DNA from 3 places in the Halopseudomonas sp. SMJS2 genome. Region 2 is predicted to be linked to each of the others. Evidence: predicted binding sites of a transcription regulator. Region 2 holds the regulator's gene; each other region holds the start of a gene.
The links. Region 2 encodes sigma-54, which starts transcription at its own class of promoters, with help from an activator protein. Its sites were predicted from a motif close to ANTGGCATNNANNTTGCTNT; they were not measured.
Positions count from the first base shown of each region.

Region 1: the regulator sigma-54 is predicted to act here: its motif matches at 3,966-3,985, upstream of fliD (flagellar filament capping protein FliD).
Region 3: the regulator sigma-54 is predicted to act here: its motif matches at 2,682-2,701, upstream of nirB (nitrite reductase large subunit NirB).

Region 1 is NZ_CP123445.1:2,359,139-2,369,595, reverse strand. It holds gene QAO71_RS11225 (TauD/TfdA family dioxygenase) at 1-329, shown strand, start outside; gene QAO71_RS11220 (fumarylacetoacetate hydrolase family protein) at 326-1,108, shown strand; gene QAO71_RS11215 (flagellin) at 1,991-3,457, shown strand; gene QAO71_RS11210 (flagellar protein FlaG) at 3,531-3,890, shown strand; gene fliD (flagellar filament capping protein FliD) at 4,049-5,518, shown strand; gene fliS (flagellar export chaperone FliS) at 5,522-5,890, shown strand; gene fliS (flagellar export chaperone FliS) at 6,131-6,511, shown strand; gene QAO71_RS11190 (flagellar protein FliT) at 6,531-6,827, shown strand; gene QAO71_RS11185 (sigma-54 dependent transcriptional regulator) at 7,060-8,541, shown strand; gene QAO71_RS11180 (ATP-binding protein) at 8,651-9,841, shown strand; gene QAO71_RS11175 (sigma-54 dependent transcriptional regulator) at 9,838-10,457, shown strand, end outside.
Region 2 is NZ_CP123445.1:651,959-662,415, reverse strand. It holds gene QAO71_RS03210 (BolA family protein) at 1-161, opposite strand, end outside; gene QAO71_RS03205 (STAS domain-containing protein) at 148-492, opposite strand; gene QAO71_RS03200 (ABC transporter substrate-binding protein) at 489-1,136, opposite strand; gene mlaD (outer membrane lipid asymmetry maintenance protein MlaD) at 1,149-1,613, opposite strand; gene mlaE (lipid asymmetry maintenance ABC transporter permease subunit MlaE) at 1,632-2,414, opposite strand; gene QAO71_RS03185 (ATP-binding cassette domain-containing protein) at 2,411-3,229, opposite strand; gene QAO71_RS03180 (KpsF/GutQ family sugar-phosphate isomerase) at 3,425-4,396, shown strand; gene QAO71_RS03175 (HAD family hydrolase) at 4,393-4,917, shown strand; gene lptC (LPS export ABC transporter periplasmic protein LptC) at 4,914-5,486, shown strand; gene lptA (lipopolysaccharide transport periplasmic protein LptA) at 5,473-6,009, shown strand; gene lptB (LPS export ABC transporter ATP-binding protein) at 5,996-6,721, shown strand; gene QAO71_RS03155 (RNA polymerase factor sigma-54) at 6,806-8,305, shown strand; gene raiA (ribosome-associated translation inhibitor RaiA) at 8,404-8,712, shown strand; gene ptsN (PTS IIA-like nitrogen regulatory protein PtsN) at 8,733-9,188, shown strand; gene rapZ (RNase adapter RapZ) at 9,194-10,048, shown strand; gene QAO71_RS03135 (HPr family phosphocarrier protein) at 10,045-10,323, shown strand; gene pmbA (metalloprotease PmbA) at 10,378-10,457, opposite strand, start outside.
Region 3 is NZ_CP123445.1:2,505,128-2,515,584, reverse strand. It holds gene QAO71_RS11865 (mechanosensitive ion channel domain-containing protein) at 1-1,194, shown strand, start outside; gene QAO71_RS11860 (cyclase family protein) at 1,401-2,354, shown strand; gene nirB (nitrite reductase large subunit NirB) at 2,742-5,300, shown strand; gene nirD (nitrite reductase small subunit NirD) at 5,300-5,704, shown strand; gene QAO71_RS11845 (formate/nitrite transporter family protein) at 5,727-6,551, shown strand; gene QAO71_RS11840 (bifunctional protein-serine/threonine kinase/phosphatase) at 6,548-8,323, shown strand; gene QAO71_RS11835 (PhoX family phosphatase) at 8,447-10,457, shown strand, end outside.

The DNA.
Region 1 (10,457 bases), 1.7 Mb from region 2:
GCGAGTCGGTGGACGATGAGGTGCGCTCCCATCCCCTGGTAACCAAACACCCGGAAACCGGCCGCAGCGTCCTGTTCGCCAACCCAGCCTACACCCTCGGTATCGAGGGCATGAAACCCGAGGAGTCTCGGCCGATACTCGACTACCTGTTCTCGGTGGCCTCGGCCGCGACTTTCACCTGCCGTATGCGCTGGGCACCAGGCACCCTGGCGATCTGGGACAACCGCTGCACCTGGCACTTGCCATTGTCGGACTATCATGGGGCACGCCGGGAAATGTTCCGTAGCACCGTCGTCGGCGAGGCGCCGGAACAGGCGGATCAGCCATGAGCGAGGACTTCCAGCCAAACGCTCTCGCTGATGAGCTCTACCTGGCCCGACGGCAACGTCAGCCCGGTGTCGGGTTAGCCGAGCGCTATCCGTTGGCGACGCTGGATCAGGCGCAACGAGTAAGTGAATACCTGATAACCCGCTATCTGGCCGGTGGGCAGACCATTGCCGGCAGCAAGCTCGGGTTGACCGATACGCGCATGCAAGCAGCGCTGGGCTTGGATAGCCCGTTGATTGCGATACTGCTTAGCGGCTGGCAGATCAGTGGCGGCACGCTAGACATCAGTCAGTTTCTGCTGCCCAAGCTCGAGATGGAAGTGGCATTCCTGTTTTCCGCTGCCATCGATGATCCGGAAATAACTGATGCGGCCCTGCAGCAAGCGATCTCCGGGGTAACGGTCGCGCTGGAAATCTGTGACTCGGCCTATCAAGGCGGCCCTCGTTCATTGTTCGAGGCGGTCGCTGACAACCTGTCATCGGGCGGCTTCATATTGGGAGAACAGTACCACCCAGCTGATCCCCAGGCCCTGGCAGAACTGAGCGCCACCCTGACCAATCACGGCAAGCCAATAGCCGAGGGCAATGCCAGCCAATGCATGGGTAGCCCCTGGAACGCCTGTCGCTGGCTGGTGCAAGAACGGGCGCGTGACGGCAACCCGGTACAGGCCGGAGAAATCCTCCTGTCCGGCTCACTGGGGCCAATGGTACCGATTCAGGCCGGCGACCGGTTGGAGTTGGAAATGGGTTACCTGGGCAGGCTTGGTTGCGCCGTAGTCTGAGCCGGGGAAAGCGTACCTGGCCCTTTTTCTGCTACCGCTCGCGCAAGCGGTAACACTCGAACGGGGTGAAAGGTATCACTTGCCCCATGCGGGACTGGCTTCGGCATCGCTGATTTTTAGTAACTTATTGATTTTAAACGGAATGCTAAAGGTGGCACGCTATCTGCTTTGTATTTGATCACAATAAAAATAATAACGCTAAGCGCAAAACTCAATAACAAAAACAAGATTCAGCTCCACACATAACAAGAACAAAACGTGCGAGTGCAGCAAACTGATTTTTTTGGAGAATGGGGGAACAACTTCCTGCGCATCCAAAGCAATCCGCTTGCTTTAAGCAACCCGGGATGGGTTCCAGGGTGGCAATGCCACCGGCTCAAAAGAACAAGAAAAGCTCAAGAACAACAAGAACACCATTAAGGGGAGCGAAAGCTCCCCTTTGAGCTTTATGGCTGCATACTCATCAAGCAGGTGCAGGTATTTCGGATGGTATCGATGGCACTCGTTTGCCAGCCTGGCGAGCGCTAGCCAAACCTTCTGGATGGCCCCCCCCCTTTATCAGACCTGAAGATCAATCCCGGGAAAGGTGGTTGGTCGAGCAGAGGCTACGCATCGTCCCGTGCTATTTGCCAGCTGGGGAATGTAGCTGATCCCTGCAATCACCCTAAAGCTTTCTCCGTCTCGCCCGATAACCCCTACATCGGCGATAGCTGCTTTTGAGCCTGTCAAGGCACCGCGAAAAGTTTTTTGAAAAATGATTAAAGCTCTTCGCCAGCACGCCGATACAGAAACTGAATGCGAACACTATGGTTGCCTGAGGTGATGGGCACATGAGTCGCAAGCTCAGGCAAACATTATTTCGGTCTAATTGGAGAATTACCCATGGCCCTGACAGTAAACAGCAACATTGCTTCCCTGAACGCTCAGCGCAACCTGAGTGGTTCTACCAATGCCCTGTCCACTTCGCTGGAGCGTCTGTCTTCCGGTTCGCGCATCAACAGCGCAAAGGATGACGCAGCTGGTCTGCAGATTTCCAACCGTCTGACCAGTCAGATCAACGGCCTGAACGTGGCTGTCAAGAACGCCAACGACGGTATGTCCATGGCACAGACCGCTGAAGGTGCCCTGCAAGAATCCACCAACATCATGCAGCGCATGCGTGACCTGGCTCTGCAGGCTTCCAACGGTTCCAACTCTGCTGAAGAGCGCAAGGCTTTGAACCAGGAGTTCAGCAACCTGTCTGGTGAGCTGACCCGTATTGCTGAAACCACTACCTTTGGTGGTAAGAGCCTGCTGAACGGTACTTTGACCGGTGAGAGCTTCCAGGTTGGTTCCAACGCGGGTGAGACTCTGTCTTTCAGTATTGGTGACATGAGTGCCAAGGGGTTGACTGGTACATCGACGCTGGCTAGCGCTACTGGTGGTCTTGCGACTGGTTTCAATGAGCAGGGTGAGCTCAGTGCCGCTACCAGCATCAAGTTGAACGGCACTCTCGTCAACTTTGAAGAGGGCGATACTGTTGACAAAGTCGTAGATAAGATTAACAACGCCAGTACCGGTGTGACCGCTACTAAAGCTGAGATCGCAGCCGATCCTGATGCTACACCTGCGACTGAGGCTGGTGTTGGTATCAACTTGAGCTCGCTCGAGGACTTTTCAGTGGATGGTCTTGGTGTAGAGGCGCTTGGTCTGGAGCGTGCTGGTACCGAGGCTCGCACTGAATATACAGCAACAGGTACTACATTTACCGCTCCAGGAGCAGCCTCTACATTCACCATTACGGTTGACGGAGAGGACACGACTATTGACGTCTTGGATAGCGATACTGTCCAGACTCTGATGGATAGAATTAATGAGGATACTGCAACTACTGGTGTTACTGCTTCCTTGAATACGGACGAGGATGCACTGGTTCTGACATCTGACGCCGCATTCACTTTAGGGGGGACTGCAACTGATGCGGGCCTTACTGTAGGTGCGGCAACTGATAACGAGATTGCAGCTGTCTCTAAGGTGGAGGCTGAGCCTGAGACACACACACTCGACAGCCTGGATGTTCTCAATGTCGAAAACGCTCAAGTAGCCATCCAGGCCCTGGACGACGCGATTGCCTCGGTAGACAGCACCCGTGCTGACCTCGGTGCCGTGCAGAACCGCTTCGAGTCGACTATCAGCAACCTGCAGAACATTTCTGAAAACGCTTCCAACGCACGTGGTCGCATCATGGACACCGACTACGCAGCCGAGTCTGCCAACCTGGCCAAGAACCAGATCATGCAGCAGGCTGGTACTGCGATGCTGGCTCAGGCCAACCAACTGCCGCAAGCAGTCCTCAGCCTGCTGGGCTAAGGTAAGTTAGCGGTATGACTGGCGGGGGAAGGGGCGACTCTTCTCCCGCTTTGTCCTGTGTGGAGGAAAAACCATGGATATGGGATCGCTCAACAACAGGGCTGGGGTAGGGGCTGTCGCGCCTGCTGCCAGAACGAACGAGATAACAGCTGCGGCTGTCGCCCAACCGGTGACCGAGGCGCGGAAGAATGACAGCATGGCCGAACCGGATCGTGAGCAGGTGCTGACGGCGGTGGCGGATATGCAGGATTATGTACAGGCGGCCGGACGCAATATCCAGTTCCAGGTGGATGATGACAGCGGCCGCATGGTGGTGAAAGTGACCGAGGCGAGCACGGGGGATGTGATCCGCCAGATGCCATCGGAGGAAGCGTTGCGGCTGGCGGAGAACTTGTCAGAGATTCGCAGTGTATTGTTCAGTGGCGAGGTCTGACAGCGGCGAAGCTGTAGGAGCGGGCTTGCCCCGCAAAACCCTGGTATGCGTCCTCGCCGGCCTGACCTGTGGAATGCTGGCATGATTTCTGCTTAGGTGGTGTGAGGTTTCATTATTCAGCGGCGAACCGTCAATAAACGGTCGTAGAGGGTAGGATTATGGCAATTACCGGTATCGGCTCAGGTATGGATGTTAACGGCATGGTCAAGGCACTGCTCAATGCAGAGGCTGCGCCAAAGACCGCCCAACTTGATCGACTGGAAAAATCTACCACCTCCAAGGTCTCGGCACTGGGGCAATTTCGCAGTGCCTTGTCGACCTTCCAGGATGCCCTCGGCAAGCTGAATGATGCCTCCCTGTTCGAGAAGCGCAGTGCCACTTCCAGCGCAGCTGGCATTGTCAGTATCACCGCCGACTCCAAGGCGGTTGCCGGCAATTACAACGTGCAGGTGTTCAACCTGGCGCAGACCAGCAAGGTCGCGCTGGCCGGGTTCGACAACGCCAGCGATGCGCTGGGTACCGGTACCCTGACCATCAATGTCGGCGACGAATCACTGGATATCGACGTGGGCGAGGGTAACAACAGCCTGACCGGTATCCGCGATGCGATCAACGCGGCCGGCAAGGAGATGGGGCTGAGCGCGACCATCGTCAATGACCCGAGCGGTGAGGGCGGTGCGCGATTGGTGCTGAGTTCAACGGCATCGGGTACCGACAATGACATCAGCGTGACGGTGTCGGACGCAACAGGTGAGTTGGGCGCGCTGGCATTTGCGCCGCCGTCTGGCACTGACGCAGACTTTCAGCCAACTCCTGTGGATGCTGACAACCCCCGCGCGGCCCGAGTAATCAGCTATTCCCGTGATGCGAATTTCGCCATTGACGGTATCAACCTGAGCAGTGCCAGCAATACTGTTGAAGATGCCATCGAGGGTGTGACACTGACTCTCAAGGCGGCGCAGTCGCAAGAAGCGCTGGATAATGCCGAAACCGTCAATCTCGGCGTGGCAGTGGACCAGGCCGGCGTCAAGAAATCCATTACCGAGTTTGTCGACGCTTATAACAAGATGCTCGACAGCGTCAATGCGCTGACCAATGTGACGCCAATCGCCGATGGAGATTCTGAACCCCTCACAGCCGCTCTGGTGGGTGATTCATCGGTACGCTCCTTCATGAACGCCATGCGCAGCGAGTTGGGATCACCGGCCAGCGGCGAGGGCATACGCATCCTGGCAGATCTGGGCATCAGCACCGAGCGCGACGGCAAGCTGAAGCTGGACAATGACAAGCTGGACAAGGCACTGGATAACAATCTGGAGCAGGTCAGCAGCTTCTTTACTGGTGAACAGGGCTTGATGGGACGGTTGGAAGAGAGGGTCAAGCCCTTCACCGAAAGCGGCGGCATTCTGGATAACCGCACCAAGGCTCTGCAGAACACTCTCACCGGTCCCGGCGGTGTTGATGATCAGCGGGAAACGCTGGCCATGCGGCTGAGCAAGATGGAAACGCGCCTGTTCGCCCAATTCAACGCCATGGATGCGCTGATTTCACAAATGAACAGCACCAGCTCCTTCCTGACCGCCCAACTCGACAGCCTGCCCGGCGTCGTCAACCAGAACAAGAAGTAAACCATGAAAAGCCCTATCGATACCTACAAGCAGGTCAATCTGGCGCAGGAAGTATCCCAGTACCGCGCGGTACAATTGTTGCTGGCCGGTGCAATCGAGCGCCTGAAGCTGGCTCGTCACGCCCAGGCGACCGGCAACCCGGAGCGGCGCGGTACAGCGGTGAGCAGCACCATCAGCATTATCGGCGCGCTACAGGCTTCGCTGGACAAGGATCTGGGCGGCGAGATTGCCGAGAACCTGGATGGCCTCTACGACTACATGACCCGCAAGCTGGCAGGCGTGGCGTTGGACGATACGCCGCGTTCGCTGGATGAAGTGCAGCAGCTGCTGGAAGAACTCAAGGAAGGTTGGGACGCGATTGAGCCGAAGTAGGCTGGTTATGTAGTCCTTACCAATGACAAACCCCGGTGCGCCGGGGTTTGTTGTTTCTGGGGTAGAGTCGTTCAGGCTGCGCTCGTTGTGTGCCAAGGTTTGGTTGAGTCGTCGTCGAGCGGGTGCTCGGCAACCCGGGGCGGGCGCTCGGCTGGGGAACTTCTTCCATTTTCTCCTCAAGTTTCCCATCCGCTGCCGATAACTGAATTATGTGCAACACATCTTCAGGAAGCTTGTCATATGAATGCCTACGCAATGAAACAGTACCAGACCGTCAACGTCCACGCTCAGGTGACCGAGGCTGATCCGCATCGGCTGATCCAGATGCTGCTGGAAGGCGGGCTGCAGCGGATTGCGCAGGCGAAGGGGGCGATGGAGTATGGCAATATCGGATTGAAGGGTGAGCTGATCGGCAAGGCGATGGGTATTATTGGTGGTTTGCGTGATGCAGTCGACACCGAGAAAGGTGGCGAAATAGCAGCAAATCTGGATAATCTCTATGCCTTCATGCAACAGCGGCTGAGCCAGGCGAACCTGAAGAACGATCCGGCCATGCTGGAGGACGTCGCCAAACTGTTGCGTGAGATCAAAGAGGGTTGGGATGGCATTCGCCAGTCCTGAGCCACCCGGGAGATTAGTCATGGCCGTTGCCGTTGAACAATTGCAGGAAACCCACAAGGCGCTGATCGCCGCAGTGCAGGCGGGAGATTGGCAGCAAGTGGGTGAGCTTGATCGGCTGTGCCGCGAGCAGGTGCAGCAGGCCATGGCCCAGCCGGACCGGGATGAAGTGGCGCTGGCCGAATTGCTGAGTTCGCTGTCCGAAACCTATCGCGAGGTGATTGGACTCTGCCAGGCAGTGCAGGGCAAGCTGGCTGAAGAGCTGCAGGGCGTGCAGCGCAGTCGGCAAGGCGCCAAGGTCTATCAGATGTTCAGCTGAGTTCCGCTCTCCCACTTAATAGTTGGTCGGTAGGCTGGATCCTCGGCCTGCGCCGAGGATGGTGAAAGGGTGGTGGTTGTCATAGATCATCTATCCGATCAGTAGCACCATAAAAGTGCGCCAAGTATTTGACTCGTACCTTCAATCCCTCTACCTTTACTTCTGTACCCGCAGTTATGGCTCTATGCCATTGCTTTGTGCGTGTAACTGGAAAAAGGACCTCCTGCCTCTCATGCAGCTCAATAGCCATATCCTGCTGATCGATGATTGCCCGCGTAGCCGCCATGATCTCAATCTGATTCTCGGATTTCTTGGGGAAGATACACTGTCCGCCCACTCGGCTGCGTGGCAGGAAGAAGTCGCCACGCAACTGTCCTCTGCTGCGGCGGTCAAGTGTGTGATCGTGGGCCAGTGCGAGCATCCGGTGGGTACGGATGCGCTGATCAGCCAGCTCGATAAGTGGGATGCCCACTTGCCGGTGGTGATGCTGGGCCGCGAACGTATAACCAACTGGCCGGAACAGCTGCGCCAGCGCCTGTTGAGTGTGTTGGAGCCGCCACTCAGCTATAACCAGTTGTTGGATACTCTGCATCGGGCACAGGTCTATCGTGAGGTCTTCGACGACGGGCAACGCAAGCGCCAGCGCGAGCCGAACCTGTTTCGCAGTCTGGTAGGCACCAGTCGGCCAATTCAGGCCGTGCGGCAGATGATGAAGCAGGTGGCCGATACCGAGGCCACGGTGCTGATTCTCGGCGACTCGGGCACCGGCAAGGAGGTGGTGGCGCGCAATCTGCATTACCATTCCCAGCGCAAAGATGCCCCGTTCGTACCGGTCAACTGCGGGGCGATTCCCGCGGAGCTGCTGGAAAGCGAGTTGTTCGGCCATGAAAAGGGCGCCTTCACCGGGGCGATTACCAGCCGCGCTGGGCGTTTTGAACTGGCTGCTGGCGGTACTCTGTTCCTGGATGAAATCGGCGACATGCCAATGAGCATGCAGGTCAAACTGCTGCGGGTATTACAGGAACGCACCTTCGAGCGGGTGGGCAGCAACAAGCCGCAGAAGGCGGATGTGCGAGTGATTGCCGCCACGCACAAGAATCTGGAACAGATGATCATCGACGGCACCTTCCGTGAGGATCTGTACTACCGTCTACACGTTTTCCCCATCGAGATGCCGCCACTGCGCGAGCGTATCGAGGATCTGCCGTTGCTGCTCAATGAGCTGATCACCCGGTTGGAAAAGGAACGGCGTGGCTCCATTCGTTTCAGCAGCGCGGCCATCATGTCTCTGTGTCAGCATCCCTGGCCGGGCAACGTGCGGGAGTTGGCCAACCTGGTCGAGCGTATGGCAATCATGCATCCCCATGGGGTGATCGGAGTAGGCGAGCTGCCGCGTAAGTTCCGTTATGTTGAGGACGACCATGACGACCTGCGTCAACTGCACAAGGAGGGGGAAGAAAACGTCTGGCAACCCGGCGCACCATCGCTGGACAATCCGGCGGGCTTGCCTCCTGAGGGGCTCGATCTGAAGGACCATCTGGCTGGTCTGGAGCAGTCGCTGATTCAACAGGCGTTGGACGAAGCCAATTATGTCGTTGCGCGGGCGGCGGAGCGGTTGCGTATTCGGCGGACCACTTTGGTGGAGAAGATGCGTAAGTACGGTATGCAGCGTGATGGTGATGGCGGTGGCGACAAGGAAGCGTCAGAAGCCTGACGGTATAATCAGTTGTATATAGCTCAACCTATTGATTTATAGCTAATTATTTTTAATGGCACAGCCCTTGCTTGAGTCCCCTGAGTAGTGTTTTTATCAGGGGATTGTGATGGTTGCCACTGCTCCAAATCTGCCGCAGGACACGCAGGAAAAGGAAAATCTGGAACAGGCTTACGGTCTGTTCAGCCGGATGTCCGATCAGTTGCGCGAGTCGCATGGGCTGCTCGAACAGCAGGTTGAGCAGCTGCAGGCGCAACTGCTCGAGGTCAATGCCCAGCGCACCCGCGAGTTGGCCGAGAAAGCCTGCCTGGCCGGCCGTCTGCAGAACCTCCTGGACCTATTGCCCGGTGGTGTCATCGTGCTGGACGGCCGTGGTGTGGTGCGTGAAGCCAACCCGGTGGCCCGCGACTTGCTCGGCGAGCCCCTCGAAGGTCAGCTCTGGCGCGAACTGATCCGCGACCGCTTTGCCCCCCGTGATGATGACTACCATGAAGTATCTCTGCGTAGCGGTCGTCGCGTGTCACTGGCAACGCGCTCCCTGCGCGGTGAGCCGGGGCAGATTATCCTGCTGACCGATCTGACCGAAACCCGTCGTCTGCAATCCCAACTGGCACGCAACGAGCGGCTGTCCGCTTTGGGGCGGATGGTCGCCTCGCTGGCGCATCAGATCCGCACCCCCCTGTCCACCGCGCTGCTATATGCCAGCCATCTGCACCAGCCGGAGCTCTCGGTCACGCACCGCCAGCGCTTCAGCCAGCGGCTCAAAGATCGCCTGCAAACCATCGAGCAGCAAGTGCGGGACATGCTGTTGTTTGCCAAGGGTGATCTGCCGCTGACCGATCTGGTGAGCGCGAACGACCTCTTTGCCAGCCTGCAGCAACAGGCCGAGACGCTGATCGAGGAATCCGCAGCGAACTGCCGCTGGGAGGACCATTGCCCGGCGGGCGTGCAACTGCAATGTAACCGGGAAACCTTGATCGGTGCGGCGCTCAATCTGATCGACAACGCCATACAGGCCGGCGCACCCGCCGCGCGGCTGAAGGTCTGCCAACGCCTGCAGGAAGGGCGGTTGAGTCTGAGTGTAGTGGACGCCGGGCGTGGGATGACGGCGGCGGAACTGGCGAAAATCGGTGAGCCTTTCTATACCACCCGGTCCCAGGGCACCGGGTTGGGAGTATCGGTGGTGAAATCAGTAGCCCACGCCCATGGCGGGGCTTTCCTGCTGCGGAGTCGAGCCGGCCAGGGCACCTGGGCGGAGCTGGTCGTGCCGGTGCAATCATTCGGAGGCCAGCCAGCATGACCGGACCACGCATTCTGTTGGTGGAAGATGACCGGGCACTGCGCGAAGCACTTGCCGATACCCTGCTTCTGGGCGGTTACGATTATCTGGAGGCTGCCGATGGCGAGCAGGCGCTGGCATTGCTACAGCGGCACACGGTGGCGATGGTCATCAGCGATGTGAACATGCCGGGCATGGACGGCCACGCTCTGTTGCAGGTATTGCGCGAGCGGCATCCGCAATTGCCGGTGCTGCTGATGACCGCCTATGGCACGGTGCAGAATGCAGTGGAGGCCATGCGCATGGGTGCGGTGGACTATCTGGTCAAACCCTTCGAGCCCTCGGCGCTCCTGGGCTTGATAGCGCAGCATGCCCAGGGGCGGCTGCAAGTTGGCGCGGATGATGGACCCGTGGCGGCCGATCCGGCCAGCCAGCAATTGCTGCAGCTGGCACAGCGGGTAGCTGCCAGTGACTCAACGGTGTTGATTTCCGGCGAGTCGGGGACCGGCAAAGAGGTGTTGGCGCGCTATATTCACCAGCAGTCGCCCCGTGCCAGCCAGCCGTATATCGCCATCAACTGCGCGGCGATTCCGGAGAACATGCTTGAAGCAACGCTGTTCGGTCATGAGAAGGGTGC
Region 2 (10,457 bases):
TTGAGCAGCGCATAGACCTGCTGCTGACGCTTGACCGGCGACAGCGCCGCCAGTTCGTCACTGATCAGCAACAGCTGAAAGTTGCAGCCTTCGCCTTCCACTTCCACCTGTGTCTCGGGCAAATGCTGCTCCAGCAGCTTCTTTACTTCACTGGCCTGCATGGGGTATCTCCGTTGTGCTGCCATCGGCAGCAGAAAGTGTTTCCAGCCAATCATCCAGGCCGCAGACCGCCGCCATGCTCAGGAGGCCGGCCGGCAGCGCTGTGGCCTGCAGTTGAACCTGGCTCTGCTGCGCCGACCGAGCGGCAGACAACAATAGCGACAGGCCAACGCTGTTGATCCGGGTCACGCCGGACAGGTCAAGCACCACGCGTTTGCCGGCCGAGCTGGCCAGGAAGCTGTCGAGCGCCTCACGTACCGGGATGGCGCTGACGAAGTCCAGCTCGCCTTCCAGCCGCAGCCGCTCGCCGTCAGGTACCCAGCGCGCCGTCACTCGCCGGCCTCGTCTTCGACGATCTCGCGGGACTCGGCAACCACACTGCCCCAGTTGTCGATGACCGCATCCAGGTCATTGCGTTGGGCCTGCATGGCCTGGGCGAACTGGTCGCGGAACAGCAGGCCGATGTTGATGCCTTCGACGATCACGTTGCGCACTTTCCACTGGCCATCGATATTGGCCATGGTATAGGTCACCTTGTAGACGTTGCCATCATTGGCCTGCACTTCCATATCCACACTGGCACGCTGCTCAGACTGCTGCGAGCCCCGGGCCGGCGGCAGTACGGCGATCTTGCCGCTGTTGAATTCGAGCAGAGCATTGCCATAGAACTCGACCATGCTGCGCTTGAAGGTATCGATGAAGCGCTCCATCTGCTCATCCGAGGCACTGCGGCTGTAGCGTACGGTCATCACGCTGCGAGCGATGCCCTTGAAGTCGACCACCGGATCGAGGACCTCGTTGAGCCCTTCGAGAAAGGCGTTGGAATCCTGCTTGTACAGCTCGCGGTTGGAGTCCAGTACTTCCATGACCCGCACGGAGGTATCTTCCACTACCTGATGGGGTGTAGCCGCCGCAGCCTGAGCCAGCAGCGGCATGCTCAGCAACAGGGCCAGGCCCCACGTCATGACGTTGCGCATAGTTTTCTCCTGTTAGTCGTCTTTGCTGACGGTATTGAGCAAGAAACGTCCGATCAGTTCCTCAAGCACCAGCGCCGACTGGGTATCGAGGATCTCGTCACCATCAGCCAGCACCAGTTCATCTCCGCCAACGGAGATGCCAATGTATTTCTCACCGAGCAAACCGGCGGTGACGATCGATGCGGTACTGTCCGCCGGCAGGGTGTCGACATCAGAGTTGATCGACATCTCGACCAAGCCGGTGTAACGGTTCTTGTCAAAGGTGATGCGTTTGACCTGGCCAATGGTCACACCGGCCATGGTTACCTTGGAGCGAGCGGTCAGGCCGGACACGTTGTCGAAGTGGGCATAGACCGTATAGGTGTCGCCACTGGTGGTCAGGGTCAGACCGCTGACACGCAGGGCAAGTATCAGCAGGGCCAGCAATCCGGCCAGGATGAACAGGCCGACAGTCAATTCCAGTTTACGGGTGCGCATGGCAGTTTCCTTGGCTGATCAAAACATCAAAGCGGTGAGAATGAAATCCAGGCCCAGCACGGCCAGGGAGGCATAGACAACAGTACGGGTGGTGGCCCGGCTGATGCCCTCGGACGTCGGCTCGCAATCGTAGCCCTGGAATACCGCGATCCAGGTCACCACGACGGCAAATACCAGGGATTTGATCATCCCGTTAAGCACGTCCGCACTGAAGAGTACCGAGTTCTGCATATTGGACCAGTAGGAGCCGGAATAGATGCCCAGCCAATCCACGGCCACCATGGCGCCGCCCCAGATGCCGACCACACAGAAGATCAGCGACAGCAGCGGCATGGAAATGAAGCCCGCCCACAGTCTAGGGGCGACTACATATTTGAGCGGGTCGACACCGATCATTTCCAGGCTGGAGAGCTGTTCGGTGGCCTTCATCAGGCCGATCTCGGCGGTCAGCGCCGAACCGGCCCGGCCGGCAAACAACAGCGCGGTCACCACCGGCCCCAGTTCACGCAGCAGGGTCAACGCCACCATCTGCCCGACCGCCTGCTCGGAGCCGTAGTCCTTGAGGATGTTGTAACCCTGCAGTGCCAGCACCATGCCGATGAACACCCCCGAAACGGTGATGATCGCCAGCGACAGCACGCCCACGGCATACAATTGCTTGAGCAGCAGGCCAAAGGGATTGCCGAAGTTGGAACGTCCGGCCAGCGCCTGATACAGGAAGATGCCGGACCGGCCAATGGCCGCGACCAGATTCAGGCCGGATCGCCCCAACAGGGTCACCCGATTTGCAAGAATACTCACGCCTTGCGCTCCTTCTGCAGTAGTTCATCCACATAATCCGTGGCAGGAAAGTGGAACGGCACCGGGCCGTCCGGCTCGCCCTGCATGAACTGACGGATGCGCGGGTTATCGGAGTTCATCAACTCATCGGGCTCGCCGTGGCCCAGCACCTGGCCATCACCCACCACATAGAGGTAGTCGGCGATACTGGCGGTTTCCGCCAGATCGTGGGATACCACAATGCTGGTCAGCCCCAGTGCGTCGTTGAGCAGGCGGATCAACCGCACCAGTACGCCCATGGAAATAGGGTCCTGGCCGACGAAGGGCTCGTCGTACATCATCAGCTCGGGGTCCAGGGCGATAGCGCGGGCCAATGCGACGCGCCGCTTCATACCACCGGACAGTTCGTCGGGCATCAACTGCGTGGCACCACGCAGGCCGACGGCCTGGAGTTTCAGCAGGACGATATCGCGGATCATGTCTTCCGGCAGTTGAGTGTGCACTCGCAGCGGGAATGCGACGTTCTCGAACACGTTCAGGTCGGTAAACAGTGCCCCACTCTGGAACAGCATGCCCATATGCTGGCGTGCGGCAAACAGCTCCTCACGGCCCAGCTGGGGAATGTTCTGTCCATTGACGAGAATGGCGCCGCTGTCAGGGCGCAGTTGCGCACCGATCAGGCGCAGCAAGGTGGTCTTACCGCAGCCCGAAGGCCCCATGATGCCGGTAATCTTGCCGCGGGGGATCCGGATGTCTACATTATTGAAGATAGTCCGCTCACCCCGGGTGAAGGTTACCTGCTGCAGATCGACGATAAAATCCGATGATTCGGGCATAGTTATAGGCGGCCTTACCTGTTAACCGGCGCAATGACGGAAAAATGAACGGGGTAATATACCAGTTCCGCCGTTGCAGCCCAAGCTGCATGGGTTTCATTTGTTTTCCACCAGAAAAGCGCAGCAACAACACAGATGAGCCGCCCGCCACAAAACGTTATACTCAGCGCTGACCGAAAACAGATATCAAAGCCCATGCCAGAATTCGATTACACCGCATCAGCGCAACGCACCATCCGTATGGAACGTGACGCCGTCGACAGCCTGCTTACCCGGCTCGAAGGCCACTTCGATACTGCCTGCGCCACTCTCATCCAGTGTTCGGGGCGCATTGTCGTTACCGGCATGGGCAAATCCGGGCATGTCGGTCGCAAGATTGCCGCCACCCTGGCCAGCACCGGCTCCCCGGCGTTTTTCGTGCATCCAGGCGAAGCCAGTCACGGCGACATGGGCATGATCACCCGTGATGATGTGGTCATCGCCCTGTCCAACTCGGGCAATACCGCTGAAGTGGTTACCCTGCTGCCGCTGATCAAGCGCCTGGGCATTCCCATGATCAGCATTACCGGCAACCCCGATTCGACACTGGCCCGCGCCGCCGTTGCCAACCTGAACACCGGCGTCGAGCAGGAAGCCTGCCCGCTGAACCTGGCCCCCACCTCCAGCACTACCACTGCATTGGTGATGGGCGACGCCCTGGCCATTGCCCTGCTGGAAGCCCGCGGCTTCAGCGCCGAGGATTTCGCTTTCTCGCACCCCGGCGGCAGCCTCGGTCGCCGCCTGCTGCTGTTGGTGGATGACATCATGCACAGCGGCCCACAGATGCCGCTGGTATCGCCCGACACGCCCCTGCGCGATGCGCTGCTGGAAATGACCCGCAAGGGTCTGGGGTTGACCGGCATCACCGATGGCGAAGGCCGGCTTGCCGGAATCTTCACCGACGGTGACCTGCGCCGCACCCTGGACCAGGACATCGATATCCGCAACGCCCGCATCGAGCAGGTGATGACGCCGCGCTGCAAGACCGCCCGCCAGGGTGTATTGGCCGCCGAGGCACTGAAAATCATGGAAGACGGCAAGATCAGCGGCCTGTTCGTGGTCGATGCCGACGGCAAGCCGGTCGGTGCCCTGAACATGCATGATCTGCTACGCGCGGGGGTGGTATGAACAACGAGCTGCTCGAACGCGCCCGTCATATCCGCCTGGCGATCTTCGACGTCGATGGCGTGCTGACCGACGGTCGTCTGTACTTCATGCCTGACGGCACCGAATTCAAATCCTTCAATACTCTGGATGGCCACGGCATCAAAATGCTGATCGCCTCCGGAGTGCAGACTGCGATCATCAGCGGCCGCAACTCGCCGCTGGTGGAACGCCGCGCCGCCAACCTGGGTATCCAGCACCTGATCCAGGGGCGCGAGGACAAGCTCACCGCACTGGCCGAGTTGCGCGCCCTGGTGCCAGTGGAAATGGAGCAGATCGCCTTTCTCGGCGATGACCTGCCGGATCTGCCGGTCATGCGCCGCGTCGGCCTCGGCATGGCCGTGGGCACCGCGGATACCTTCGTGCGCCAGCATGCCCACGGCGTGACCAGCAATGCCGGCGGCGCCGGCGCGGCGCGGGAGTTCTGCGAACTGATCATGCGCGCCCAGGGCACCCTGGAAAGCGCCCAGGCAGCTTACCTGTGAAGATCCCACGTTATCTGGTTACCGGCGGCATTGTCCTGCTCGCCGTGGCACTGGCGTTGGCGGTGGGTTACTGGAACATCCGCCCAGCCAGTTTCACGCCACAGGTGATTCAGGACCCGCTGCAGCCCGATTTCTTCATGGACAATGCCCGGATCCGCCAGCTCGACGCCAATGGCCAGCCGGTATATGACCTGGACAGTGTACGTGCCGCGCACCAGGTCGGTGACGACGTGACCGAACTGGATGACCCAAAACTGCTGTATTACCGCGAAGGCGAGCAGCAGCCCTGGGATGTGCAGGCCCGCTACGGCGAAGTCAGCGCTGGGGGGGATCGGGTGGACCTGAGCCAGAACGTAGTGATTGAACAGCAGTTGACGGGCCAGCCACTGCGGCGCCTGTCGACGCCGGCCCTGAGCATCTTCCCCCACCGGCATTTTGCCGAAACTGACCGGAGCGTCAGAATCGAGGCCGCCAACGGCGTGACCACAGCCACCGGTATGGAAGCGAATTTCAATGACGGCACCATCAAGCTGCTGTCCAACGTAAGAGGCGAACATGAAGCCCTTTAGAATCCTCTGCCTGGCCCTGCTGACGGGTGCGGCCACGCCAGTGCTGGCCCTGCCCGACGATGCCAATCAGCCGATCCGCATCCAGGCCAATGCCGCCACCCTGGACGATCGTCGCAGCACCGCCGTGTATACCGGCAACGTCATCATCACCCAGGGCAGCATGCGCCTGACCGGCAATCGCGTGACCCTGACCACCAACGACGCCGGCGACGTCAGCAAGGTCGTCTCGGTGGGCTCGCCTGCCACTTACCGGCAGCAGCCCGAAGCGGACGGCAGTCCAGTGGACGCGCGGGCCCAGACCATCGAATACCACGCCGCCGCCAATCGCGTGGTCCTGATCGACCAGGCCTTCCTCGAACAATCCGGCAATACCTTCCAGGGCCAGCGTGTCAGCTATGACATCGAGCGCCAGGTGGTAGACGCCGGTCGAGCCGATGCCGCCGAAGGGGAGTCCGCCGAGCGCATCGAGATAATCATCCAGCCACGCAAGCGTACCGAGCCGGCAACCAATGACGAAACTTGAAGCACGCCACCTGGCCAAAGCCTACAAATCGCGCAAGGTAGTACAGGATGTATCCCTGTCGATCAGGAGTGGCGAGGTGGTCGGCCTGCTCGGCCCCAACGGCGCCGGCAAGACCACCTGCTTCTATATGATCGTCGGCCTGGTCAAGGCAGACCAGGGCAGCATTCTGATCAATGACCAGGATGTCACCCGCCTGCCGATGCACGGCCGGGCGCGCCAGGGCATCGGCTACCTGCCGCAGGAAGCCTCCATTTTTCGCAAGCTCAGCGTCGCGGACAACATCATGGCGATTCTGGAAACCCGCCCGGACCTGAACCGCCAGGGCCGCGAAGGCAAACTGGATTCCCTGCTGCGTGAATTCCATATCCATCACCTGCGTGATAGCGCCGGCATGAGCCTGTCCGGTGGAGAGCGACGCCGCGCTGAAATTGCCCGCGCACTGGCGACCGATCCGCAGTTCATTCTGCTCGACGAACCTTTCGCCGGGGTCGATCCGATCTCGGTCAATGATATCAAGCAGATCATCCAGCACCTCAAGGACAAGGGCATCGGCGTACTGATAACCGACCATAACGTGCGGGAGACTCTGGATATCTGCGACAAGGCGTATATCGTCAATGACGGCCATATCATCGCCGAAGGTGACGCCGAGGAAGTGCTCGCCAACCAGCTGGTACGCGATGTGTATCTGGGCCATGCCTTCCGTTTGTAAAAGCCCAACGGAATGAGGCATGCTGGCCATGTTTTTGGTTGTCTCTCAATGGCTTAAACAGCGCACAAGGTAAACCGCAACACTATGAAACCAACGCTCGTCCTCAAAATGGGGCAGCAGCTGACCATGACTCCACAGCTGCAGCAAGCCATTCGGCTGCTTCAGCTGTCCAGCCTGGATCTGCAGCAGGAAGTGCAGGAAGCACTGGAAGCCAATCCCATGTTGGAGCTGGCCGACGACGGCGATGATGATTTCAGCCCCAGTGCGAGCGATACCGCTGGCAACGACGATGCCCCCGCCACGGCCCTGCCCGAGCCCGTTGAGCTGGAGGCCATTGACCAGCACAGCCACGGCGAAGAAGAAGGCAACTGGAACGAGCAGATTCCCAACGAATTGCCGGTCGACACCCAGTGGGAGGATATCTATCAGACCTCTGCCAGCTCCCTGCCCAGTTCAGATGATGAAGACTGGGACTTTACCGCGCGCACCGGCACTGGCGAGACCCTGCAGAGCCACCTTGAGTGGCAACTCAATTTGCTGCCGTTGTCGGACACCGACTATCAGATCGCTATCGCCCTGATCGATGGCATCAACGCCGATGGCTATCTGGAAGAATCCCTGGAAGACATTCTGACCTCCCTCGACCCAGCCCTCGAAGTGGAGCTGGATGAGGTCGAGATGGTGCTGCACCGGATTCAGCAGTTCGAGCCGACCGGTGTTGGCGCCCGCAACCTGAGCGAATGCCTGCACCTGCAGTTACAGCAGTTACCCGACACCACGCCCATGCTGGAGCAGGCCAAACGTGTGGTCCGCGACCACCTGGAGCTGCTCGGCAGCCGCGATTTCGCCCAGTTGATGCGCCGCTCCCGGCTGAAGGAGGATCAGCTGCGCGAGGTGGTGGAGCTGATCCAGACGCTGAACCCACGCCCCGGCGGCGAGATCGCCTCCGGTGAAGCAGAATATGTGATTCCCGATGTCATCGTGCGGCGGGACCAGAACCGCTGGATCGTCGAGCTGAACCAGGAGGCTGCGCCCAAGGTCCGGGTCAACAGCCAATACGCCTCCATGGTCAAGCGAGCTGACAGCAGCAACGACAACACCTACCTGCGCAACCATCTGCAGGAAGCGCGCTGGTTCATCAAGAGCCTGCAGAGCCGCAACGAGACGTTGATGAAGGTCGCAACCCAGATCGTCGAGCATCAGCGCGGCTTTCTCGAACATGGCGAAGAAGCCATGAAACCGCTGGTACTGCACGACATCGCCGAAGCCGTGGGCATGCATGAGTCGACCATCTCCCGGGTGACCACACAGAAATTCATGCATACGCCGCGGGGCATCTTCGAGCTCAAGTATTTCTTCTCCAGCCATGTCAGCACCAGCGAGGGCGGCGAGTTCTCCTCCACCGCCATCCGGGCGCTGATCAAGAAGCTGGTCGCGGCGGAAAACCCGAAGAAACCATTGAGTGACAGCAAGATCGCTGGTCTACTTGAGGAACAGGGCATCCATGTCGCGCGACGGACCATCGCCAAGTACCGCGAGTCCCTCAACATAGCGCCATCCAGCGAGAGGAAACGTCTGGTCTGAATCAATTGTTGAATCAATGAAATCGGCAACGAGAAGTGGCACCATGGGAGTCACCAAAAACGGTACTCCGGTTTATCAAGCCAATCAGGAGAAGTGTTATGCAAATGAACATCACTGGTCTTCAGCTCGATATCACCGACGCACTACGTGATTACGTTACCGAAAAAATGGCCCGTCTCGAGCGGCATTTCGACAAGATCATCAGCGTTCAGATCACCCTGGAGGTGGACAAGCTTCGGCAGAAAGCTGAAGGTGCCCTACATATTGCCGGCAACGACCTGGTTGCCGAGGCGGAGCATACCGACATGTATGCCGCCATCGACCTGCTGGCCGACCGTCTGGATCGCCAGTTGATCAAACACAAGGAAAAACACATTGGTCGCCAGCAAGGCGTCAATGACCGGTAAGGCTTTAAAGCAGCGAACTCATGCAGATAGATAACGTACTCACCCCCCAGCTTACTTTCACCAGTGTGCCGGGGGGCTCTAAGAAACGGGTGCTGGAAATGATCGGTGATATGGTCGCCCAGCACACCGATCTGGACTCCGATGCCATTTATGAAAGCCTGATCGCCCGGGAAAAACTCGGGTCGACCGGCTTCGGCAATGGCATCGCCATTCCCCATTGCCGACTGGAGCAGTGCACCCATGCCATCGGTGCCTTGCTGCAGCTCGACAGCAAGATCGATTTCGACTCTCTGGATGGTGAGCCGGTCGATCTGATTTTCGTCCTGCTGGTGCCCCATGAGGCCACCGAGCAGCATTTGCAGATACTCAAGATGCTGGCCGAGAAACTTGACCAGGAAGATTTGCGCGAGGCCCTGCGACAGGCGCCGGATGCAGAGACCCTGTATCGGGTCATGGTTGGCACCAGCGGAGGCTGATACTGATGCGCCTGGTTGTAGTCAGCGGACGATCCGGATCCGGCAAAAGTACCGCTCTGCACCTCCTGGAAGACAATGGTTTCTATTGCATCGACAACCTTCCGGCAGGCCTGCTGCCGGAGTTGGCCCGGCAGGCCAACAATACCGACCTGAGCCTGCCCAAGGTCGCCATCAGCATCGATGCCCGCAACCTGCCCAGTGATCTCGAGCGCTTCCCGGACCTGCTCAAGCAGGTCCGGGACGCTGGTATTCACTGCGATGTGTTGTTTCTTGCCGCAACCGATGAGGTACTGATCAAGCGCTTCTCGGAAACTCGCCGCAAGCACCCGTTGACCGACGGCAACTTGTCCCTCGGCGAAGCCATCGCGGCCGAACTGAAGCTACTCGAACCCATCATCGACCTGGCCAGCCTGAAGATCGACACCAGTCACCTGACGCTCTATCAGCTACGCGACCTGCTCAAGCAGCGTCTGCTCAGCAGCCAGAGCAACAGTCCGTCGATCCTGATCCAGTCGTTCGGTTTCAAACGCGGCGTGCCGGTGGATGCCGATCTGGTATTCGACGTGCGCTGCCTGCCCAATCCCTACTGGAAGCCCGACCTGCGGCCGTTTTCCGGCAAGGACCAGCAGATCCGCGATTACCTGGACGCCGAACCCGATGTTCAGGACATGTACCAGGACATCTTCTATTTTCTGCAGAAGTGGCTGCCGCGCTATGCCGCTGGTGAGCGCAGCTACATGAGCATCGGCATCGGCTGCACCGGCGGTCATCACCGCTCGGTATATATCGCCGAACGTCTGGTCAGGGAGCTCAGTGTGCACTCCTCCAACCTGCTCATCCGCCACCGGGACCTGCCATGACCCAACTGACCAAACGCGTGTGCATCATCAACAAACTCGGCCTGCATGCCCGGGCAGCCGCCAAGTTTGTCAATGTGGCCAAGCAGCACGAGTGCAGCGTCAGGGTCGGTGGCGATGAGCAACAGATGGTCGACGGCAAGAGCATCATGCAAGTGATGATGCTGGCCGCCAGCAAGGGCAGCGAGATCTGCATCAGCTGTGAAGGCGAGCATGCCGAACAGGCCATGGCGGAACTGATCGGGCTGATCAATGACTACTTTGGTGAAGGCGAGTAGCGCAGCCAGGGCCTGTCAGCAGGCAAGCCCGCTAACAGGCGTTAAAGACCGACTCTACGCCCCGCCCACCGTCATGCCATCCACCAGCCAGCTGCCGGTCAGGTAGTTGCCGCGACGCTCGATATCCGAGCCGA
Region 3 (10,457 bases), 1.7 Mb from region 2:
TGGCTGGCGGGTGTCTGGCCGCTGTTGATGGCGGTGTTGATCATGGGCGGCTGGGTGGTCTGGGCGCTGCGCATCGAAGATGGCTTCACCAAATTGCTGGAGTTCATCGGCATTTCCGCCGCCATCATTGTATTGGGCCGGCTGGCCGCTGTATTGGCGCTGGGGGCCCTGGGGCGTTTGGCGGGTATCAGCGAGGATGTGTCGGATGAGCCCAGCCCGGATAGTTCGGCCAATCTGCGCAGTCAGCTTGCCGAGCAGTACTACCCGCTGCTGCGTTGGTTGGTCTCGCTGGTGATTACGGTAGCCACCCTGGTTGCGCTGCTGCAGGCCTGGGGGCTGAATGCGTTGCAATGGTTTGCACCTGGCACCATTGGTAGCAGCCTGGCTTCCGCTTTTGTCACCATTGTCATTGCTGTGGCGATTGCACTGGTGGTCTGGCAAGCGACCAACGTCTCCGTTGAGCGGCGTATTGCCCGCTGGCGTGAGCAGGGCGACCTGTTACGTGCGGCGCGCCTCAATACACTTCTGCCCATGCTCCGCGCCGGGCTGTTTCTGGTTATTGCGCTGATCGTCGGCCTGACGGCGTTGAACCAGATCGGCGTCAACACCACGCCGTTGATCGCTGGTGCGAGCATCATAGGTGTAGCCATTGGTTTCGGCTCGCAGAAGCTGGTGCAGGATTTCATTACTGGGATCTTCCTGCTGATGGAGAACGCCATGCAGGTTGGCGATTCGGTGACGGTCGCCGGTGTGGCGGGTACCGTGGAAAACCTGTCGATCCGCACTGTGCGTCTGCGCGCCGGTGATGGCTCGCTGCATATTGTGCCGTTCAGCTCGGTGACCACGGTCAACAATGCGCACCGCGGCCTCGGCAATGCGGCTGTGCGTATCAGCGTCAGCTATGACACTGATATCAATCAGGCCATCGGAGAACTGAAGGCGATTGGCGCAGCACTGCGTAACGATCCGGTTTTCTCACCACGGATTCTGGCGGATATGGAAGTCTGGGGCGTGGACGCGGTGGATGGTTCCATGGTCACTTTGGCCGGCCAGATGCGCTGTACCGACAAGGGCCGTTGGGGTGTCCAGCGCGAGATCAATAGACGCATTCTGGAACGCTTCCGCCAGCTGGGTATCGATATCGCCGATCCGCGCGAACGGCCGCTGGTACCCTCTACTGTCATTCCTGAATAGTGGTTGTTATAGATAATCTTGTGTCGCAGAGTTTTCTGCAGTTTCGATCAGTGTTCATAGCTGAGTAGTCATCGGCGCATTGAAAACGCGTATTGATGTTGAAGGTCAGATATACGGTCTTGTTTTCATAGGTAAGGGTCGGATCAAAGCGGCAACAAGTCCTAACGCAAATGATCATTCCAATAAAAATGTATGGAGCACAGTGCATGAAGTTGACAACGAACCCCATCATGGCAGCGGTAGTTGCTGGTACTTTATTAGGCGCCAGTGCACCTGTTGTGCTGGCGAGCGAAGATTGGCAAAAATCGAAGTGGGGCGAGGAAGATACGATTGGTGCCGCTAATTACCTTTCCGCAGAGCGTACTCTGGAAGCGGCACGCCTGGTTACTGAAGGCAAGACCTATTCGCTGGGTGTGGAGCTGAATCGCGACTTCCCGGCCTATGGCGCACGTTTCTTTGATATTACCGTGATGGAACCCAGAGCTGGCGGCAAGCCTCTGGGACCCACCAAGTTGACCAGTACTGATGACATTCTGCATACGTGGCTGGGCATTGGCAGTCAGATCGACGGCTTTGGTCATATTGGTATCGATCACAAACATTACAACGGACTGGCAGCTGAGGATATCGTGGCTGTTGATGGCCTGAAGAAGCTCGGTACTGAAGGCATTCCTCCCATTGTTACCCGTGGCGTACTACTGGACATGACTGAGCACTTCGGCCAGAGCATGTTGACCGAGGGACAGGGTTTCAATAGCGAAGAGATCCTCGCTGCCGCGAAAGCCCAGAACGTGAAAATTCAGGAAGGCGACGTGGTACTTTTCCATACCGGCTGGCTCAGCCTGGTCGGTGAGGATAACGAGCGATTTGGAAAGGCTCAGCCGGGCCTCGGCGTCGACGGTGCGAAATACCTGGCTGAACAGGGAGTCGTTGCTGTGGGGGCTGATAACTGGGGACTTGAGGTCATTCCCTTCGAGGACGGCACCGGCGTGTTCGAAGTTCATCAAACACTGCTCGCAAAGCATGGCGTTTACATCCTCGAAAACATGAACACCGCCGAGTTAGCCAGGGATAATGTTCATGAGTTCATGTTCGTCCTGGGACAACCGAAGATTAAAGGGGCCGTACAGATGATGGTGAACCCGATTGCCATCAAGTGATAACTGACTGGCACCAGCGGCCTTTATCCGATTTGCAGATACCCTGAGCTGTTACTGCCAGCAATCGCTTACCGCCGAAGCCGAGCCGGATCCCCTCCGGCTCATCTGCTGACCGATCTCCCACCAACGTTTGAGTTTCTTGCCTTTCTCGGGGCGAGGCGCACCAAAGGCGAGCCCTGTGTGCGCTGGGTTGCCCTGCCATGGTTCAATCAGGGGCCTCTTGCTCTGCTACGCGCAGGTCGTCCAGTATCCTCTCATCGCCTGGAAAACCCTCCAAACCCAGCATTCGTGCGGCATTGCGGGCAGGCCCGAGTCGCGATACTGCTGTCTGGCATGCCCCTTGCTCTAGTTCCTGCATAACTTGGTTGGAGCGAAGAGGGAAGGCTTATGAGCGGGGATGTCATTTCAACCCGGCGGGAAACGCTGGTGGTTATTGGCAACGGCATGGTGGGCCACCATTGCGTCGAGCAATTGATCGCGCTGGGCGCCTTGTCTCATTACGAAGTCCATATCTTTGGTGAAGAGCGCCAGCGGGCCTATGACCGGGTGCATCTGTCCGAGTACTTCGGCGGGCGCGATGCGGAATCGCTGGCGATGGGGGAGCAAGCGCTCTACCAGCAGCCGGGGGTACACCTGCACCTTGGTACGCCGGTGTTGGAGATCGACCGCGATCATCGGCAAGTAGTCACGGCCAGTGGCCGCACTGCTTACGACCAACTCGTGCTGGCGACCGGCTCCTTTCCCTTCGTGCCACCGATCCAGGGCGCTGAAGGTACTTCAAGGCTGGTCTACCGGACCCTGGATGATCTGGATGCCATTCGGCAGGCGGCTGATGGTGCCCGTCGCGGAGTGGTGGTCGGTGGTGGTCTGCTCGGACTGGAGGCGGCGAACGCGCTGCGATCCCTGGGGCTGGAGGCCCATGTAGTGGAGTTCGCGCCGCGGTTGATGCCGGTGCAGCTGGACGCTGAAGGCGGCGCCGCGCTGCGGGCGCGGATCGAGGCGTTGGGCGTGGCGGTGCATCTGTCCCGCGCCACCAGCGCGATCATCCGGGGTGACGAGTACCGCTGGCGGATGAACTTCGCCGATGGCGAGTATCTGGAAACCGATCTGGTGGTGTTCTCCGCGGGCATTCGGCCGCAGGATGCGCTGGCACGCAGCGCGGGACTGAACATGGCGGAACGGGGCGGCGTGGTGGTGGACAATCACTGTCGCACCAGCGACCCGGCCATCCATGCCATCGGCGAGTGCGCCAGCTGGAATGGGCAGGTATTCGGCCTGGTCGCGCCGGGCTACCAGATGGCCCGGCTGGTGGCGGCGCGATTGCTTGGCCAGACCTGCGAGCCGTTCACCGGGGCGGATATGTCGACCAAGCTCAAGCTGCTCGGCGTGGATGTTGGCTCTATCGGTGATGCCCAGGGCGCTACCCCCGGATCGCGCAGTTACCGTTTTATCGACGAGGCCACCGCCGCCTATCGTCGGCTGGTGGTTTCTGCGGATGGCCAGCATGTGCTCGGTGCGGTACTGGTCGGTGATAACAGTTACTACGATACCCTGCTGCAATATGCGCAGAACGGTATCAAGCTGCCGCAGGAGCCGGCCAGTCTGATCCTGCCGCAATCCGGCGGCAGCCCGGCGCTGGGCGTCGATGCGCTGCCGGCGGCGGCCACCATCTGCTCCTGCCACAACGTCAGCAAGGGCACGGTGTGCTGCCAGGTCGACGCTGGCGTCACCGACCTCGGCGAGCTGAAAGCCAATACCAAGGCCGGCACCGGCTGCGGCGGCTGCAGCGCGCTGCTCAAACAGGTCTTCGAGCATGAGTTGAGCGCGCGGGGCGTGGTGGTCGATCGCAGCCTGTGCGAGCACTTCGCCCATACCCGCCAGGAACTCTACGACATCATCCGCGTAGAGGGTATTACCCGTTTCGAACAGGTGCTGGCCCGGCATGGCAAGGGCGAACTCGGCTGCGACATCTGCAAGCCCGCAGTGGGCTCGATCCTCGCCTCCTGCTGGAACGAGCCGGTCATGAACCCGGCGCTGGTGCCCCTGCAGGACACCAATGACACCTTCATGGCCAACATGCAGAAGAACGGTACCTATTCGGTGGTGCCGCGCATCGCCGGTGGCGAAATCACCCCGGAAAAGTTGATCGTGCTGGGTGAGGTGGCGCGCAAGTACGATCTCTATACCAAGATCACCGGCGGCCAGCGCATCGACCTGTTTGGCGCCCAGTTGCATGACCTGCCGGACATCTGGGGCGAGCTGATCGCAGCCGGCTTCGAGACCGGTCACGCCTACGGCAAGTCGCTGCGCACGGTGAAATCCTGCGTGGGCAGCACCTGGTGCCGCTACGGCGTACAGGACAGTGTCGGCATGGCCCTGCAGCTGGAGCATCGCTACAAGGGTCTGCGCGCGCCGCACAAGATCAAGTTCGGCGTATCCGGCTGCACCCGCGAATGTGCCGAGGCGCAGAGCAAGGATATCGGCGTGATCGCTACCGACAAGGGCTGGAACCTGTACGTGGCAGGCAACGGCGGCATGCGCCCGCGCCACGCCGAGCTGTTCGCCACCGATCTGGATGACCAGACCCTGGTGCGCTACATCGATCGCTTCCTGATGTTCTACATCCGTACCGCCGACCGGCTGCAGCGCACCTCGACCTGGCGCGAAAGCCTCGAGGGCGGGCTGGACTACCTGAGAGAAGTGATTATCGAGGACAGCCTGGGACTGGCCGCCGAGCTGGAAACCCAGATGCAACTGGTGGTGGACCGCTATGAATGCGAGTGGACCAACGCCATCAATGACCCGGAAAAGCTCAAGCGTTTCCGCACCTTCGTTAACGACGGGCGCGGCGATCCGGACATCCATTTCGTCAAGGAACGTGGCCAGCGCCGTCCGGCGCGCGCCACCGAGCTGACGCTCATCCCGGTTACCGAGGAGGCACTCTGATGACCCAGGCACAAGCACTCAGCATCGAACCGAACGATCCAGTCGCCCATTGGCACACGCTGTGCCATCGGCAGGATCTGGTGGCCAATTCCGGCGTGGTCGCCTGGTTCGCCGGGGCCCAGATCGCGCTGTTTCATCTGCCGCAGGGCGGATCGGGTGGGCAGGTCTACGCCATCCACAATCGCGATCCGCAATCCGGTGCCAATGTTATCGGTCGAGGAATGGTCGGCCGCATCAAGGATGCGGCAGTGGTGGCGTCGCCGCTCTACAAACAGCATTACCGGCTGGAGGATGGACAGTGTCTTGAGCAGCCAGACCAGGCGCTGCAGGTGTGGCCGGCCCGGCTCAGGGGGGATCGGGTGGAGATCTACGCGCCCGGTAACCGCAGTGCCATGAACATCTGACCCTTACATAAGGAAGCAACCCATGTCCTATCTCGTTCCTGTTGAATTCGTTACCAAGATGGTTGATGCCGGTGAGTCCAAGCTGTTCATGTCCACCCGCGACACGCTGATCCGGGCCTTCATGGCCGGCGCCATTCTTGCCCTGGCAGCGGTGTTCGCCATTACAGTGACCATCCAGACCGGCTCGCCATTGCTGGGCGCAGTGCTGTTTCCGGTTGGTTTCATCATGTTGTACCTGATGGGGTTCGACCTGCTCACCGGGGTCTTCATGCTCACGCCCCTGGCTTTGCTGGACCGGCGCCCGGGGGTAACCGCGGGCAATATTCTGCGCCACTGGGGCTGGGTATTTCTCGGCAACTTTGCCGGTGCATTGACCGTGGCGTTCATGATGGCCTTCGTCTTTACCTATGGCTTTTCCATTGAGGCGGGGGAAATCGGCGCAAAGATCTCGCATATCGGTGAAAGCCGTACCCTGGGATATGCAGAGTATGGTGCGGCCGGCTGGGCGACGATCTTCCTGCGCGGCATGCTGTGCAACTGGATGGTCTCGCTGGGCGTGGTCGGTGCGATGATTTCTACTACCGTCGGTGGCAAGGCCATCGCCATGTGGATGCCGATCATGCTGTTCTTCTACATGGGCTTCGAGCATTCGGTGGTGAACATGTTCCTGTTTCCCTTCGGCATGATCATGGGCGGTGAGTTCTCGGTGATGGACTACATGATCTGGAACGAGATCCCCACCGCACTGGGCAACCTGGTGGGCGGCCTGGCCTTTACCGGACTGACGCTCTACACCACCCATATCCGCACCGCACCCAAGCGTGCGCAACTGCGCCAGGCGGCATGACACTCACCAGGCAAGCCCGACCGGATGGCGGTCGGGTGTCACCGTCGCCGCGTCTGGATATCGCCCTCGGTCAGGCTTCTGACCGAGGGCGCAAGGACATCAATCAGGACTTTCATGGCGCCTGCCTGCCGGCCGAGCCCCAGCTCAGCACCAAGGGCACGGTGGTGGCGCTGGCCGACGGCATCAGCAGCAGCGCGGTCAGTCATATTGCCAGCCAGACAGCGGTGGCGGGGTTTCTGGAGGACTACTATTGCACGCCCGATGCCTGGTCGGTGCGCAAGTCGGCGCAGCGGGTGCTGGCAGCGATCAACGCCTGGCTGCATTCGCAGACGCGCCAGGGTGAATATCGGCATGACGCTGACCGCGGCTATGTCTGTACCTTCAGCGCGCTGATCATCAAGTCCGCGACCGCCTACCTGTTCCATGTGGGTGATGCGCGGATCTACCGGCTTCGGGGTCATGATCTGGAGCAACTTACCCGGGATCACCGCCTGCGCGTATCGGCTGACACCAGTTACCTGGCCCGCGCTCTGGGCGTCGGCCCGCACCTGGAGATCGACTATCTGGCGCTGCCTCTTGAACGCGGCGACCTGTTCATTCTGGCCACCGATGGCGTGCACGAGCATATCGATGCGCCGCGGCTTAGGAGCTTGATCAGTGAGCATGAAGAGGACTTGCAGGCGGCCGCCGAGGGCATCATTGAACAGGCGCTGGCGCGGGGCAGTGACGACAACCTGACTGTACAGCTGCTGCGGATTGACGGGCTGCCGGCACCGACCGTGCTCGAACACAGCCGGCAACTGACTGAGCTGCCGCCAGCGCCCTTGCTGGAAAGCCGTGCGGTTTTCGATGGCTACACCATTGAGCGCGAACTGCATGCCAGCAGCCGCAGCCATGTTTATCTGGCCACGGATAGCGAGTGCGGCGAACGCGTGGTGCTGAAGGTGCCGTCCATCGATCAGCGCCAGGATCTGGCCTCGCTGGAGCATTTGATGCTGGAGGAATGGGTCGCCCGGCGGCTGCACAGTCCCCATGTAGTGAGAGCGGCGCCGGCCCGTCAGCGCCGCTATCTGTATACCGTCAACGAGTTCATCGAAGGCCAGACCCTGCATCAATGGATGCTCGACAACCCACTGCCAGAGCTGCAGCGGGTGCGCGACATCGTTGGGCAGATCGCCCAGGGGTTGCGTGCTTTCCATCGCCTGGACATGCTGCACCAGGACCTGCGGCCACAGAACATCATGCTCGATCACGCCGGCACGGTTAAAATCATCGACTTCGGCTCGGTGCGGGTCGCCGGTATCGATGAGATTGACGGCGGCGCCCCGCAGAACCCGGTGCCAGGCACGGTGCAATACGCGGCGCCGGAATATTTCCTGGGCTTGGGTGGGTCGCCGCGCTCAGACCTGTTCTCGCTGGGTGTGATTGCCTACCAGATGCTCACCGGCACGCTGCCCTATGGCACCGAGGTGGCCAAGGCATCCACCCGGACGGCGCAGTTGCGGCTGGGCTACCGGAGCGCCTTGCAATACCGGCAGGATCTGCCAGTCTGGCTGGATGAGGTGTTGAAGAGAGCTGTGCATCCCGACCCCAGCAAGCGTTACGCCGCGCTATCCGAGTTCACCTTCGACTTGTGCCAGCCCGGCGGCGCACGCCTCGCCACGCAGCGCCCATCCCTGCTGGAGCGCAACCCCGTCGCCGTATGGCAGAGCGTTGCGCTGCTCTTATCAGTGGCGCTGCTAGTGGCGCTTTCCAGGATCGTCGGCAGTTGATATCACCAGGCGATCATTGTGCCTTCTTTTGGTCTCCAAACCTTCATTCAATAGTCGTTCAGCTTTCATCTGCCGCTTGCATCCTCTAGCGATCATAACCATAGCCTGCAGAGGGAAGATCGGATGTCTGAGGAAAATCGCAACAATGTCATCATCGTCGACAACGGCAACGGTGATGAGCCGCAGCTGGATTACTCCGGTAACAGAAGCTTCGCCAGTGTCCTAGAGGCGCGGCTGGCCCGGCGCACCGTACTGAAGAGCACCGCCGGTGCCGCGGCGCTGGGTTTCATGAGCCTGGGACTGGCCGGTTGCCTGAGTAGCGATAATGATGACGATGACCGCGCTCCGGGCGGCGGTGATGGCGGCGAAGCCGGCCCATTGCTTGGCTTTACTGCAATACCGACCAGCGAGTCTGATGACATCGTGGTGCCCGAAGGCTACAGCTTCCAGGTGATCTTGCCTTGGGGGGCGCCGATCCTGGGTGCCATGCCGGCGTTCGCCATCGACAACACCGGCGAAGATCAGGGCATGCAGATGGGGTCGCACCATGACGGCATGCACTTCTTCCCGATCGAAGGCGAAGAGCCGTTCGAAGGCAGCTCCGATGAAGGTCTGCTGGTAATGAACCACGAATACGTCGAGCCGCGTTTCATGCACGCTGACCATATCGGTGTGACTTTAAGTAGCGGCGCCGTTGTCATGCGTGATGATGGTACCCGTGACCGCGATCAGGCGCTCAAGGAACTGAACGCCCATGGCGTCTCGGTGGTACACGTGCAAAAGCGCAGTGACAACCGCTGGGAGCATGTGCAGAGCGACTACAACCGTCGCATCACCGGTCTGACGCCCATGGAGATACATGGCCCGGTGCGCGGCAGCAATCTGGTGAAAACCAAGTACAGCCCGGAAGGTTTCGCGACCCGCGGCACCCTGAACAACTGCGCCATGGGCGTTACCCCTTGGAACACCTACATGGCCGCCGAGGAGAACTGGGCTGGCTATTTCGGTAATCGCGACGAGACACTGCCCCGTGAGCACCAGCGTTATGGTATCCGTGCCAGCGACAGCCGCTACCGCTGGGCCCTGGCCAACGGCGGTGGGGAGGAGTTTACCCGTTTCGATGCCACCAGCACGGGTGCCTCCGCTGCCGACGATTACCGCAATGAGCCGAATTGCTTCGGCTGGATGGTCGAGATCGATCCCTTCGATCCGCAAAGCATCCCCAAAAAGCGCACCAGCCTCGGCCGCTTCGGCCATGAGGGTGTGGTCTTCGGCCCGGCCGTGGACGGTGAGCCGGTGGTCTGCTATTCCGGTGACGACTCGACCAATGAGTTCATCTACAAGTTTGTCAGTGAGCAGCCGTTCCAGAAAGGCGTTACTGATGGCTCCATTCTGGATACCGGTACGCTGTATGTCGGTCGTTTCAATGACGACGGTAGCGGTGATTGGCTGCCCCTGGTGCACGGCCAGAACGGCCTGACTGCACCTGAGTTTGCCGATCAGGCCGATGTACTGGTCAATACCCGCCTGGCAGCCGGCATTGTTGGCGGCACTCCGATGGACCGTCCGGAATGGGGTGCTGTCGACCCGAACAACGGTGACGTGTACTTCACCCTGACCAACAACAGCGGCCGCTCAGAGGCCAACGGTGCCAACCCGCGTACCCAGAACCGCCATGGTCATATCGTTCGCTGGGCTGAAGCCGACGGCAACCATGCCTCAACCACGTTCGCCTGGGATATCTTCCTGTTCGGCGGAGACGCCGGTCAGAGTGGCGTGGATAACCTCAAGGGTAAAGGGCCCGACGGTGAGACGCTGACCGCTGACAACCTGCTCAGCTCGCCGGATGGTCTGTGGATCGACAAGGACAGCCGCGTCTGGATTCAGACCGATATCGGTGAAGGCAGCCAGAACAGCGGCGTATTCGAGGTGTTCGGCAACAATGCCATGCTCTGTGCCGATCCCAAGACTGGTGAGATGCGCCGCTTCCTGACTGGTCCCGTCGGTCAGGAAATCACCGGCGTGATCACCACCCCGGATCAGAAAACCATGTTCATCAACGTGCAACACCCGGGCGCCACCACCACCCCGGAAGAATGGGGCGCGGGTCAGCGCTATGTGCGTAGCTCCTGGC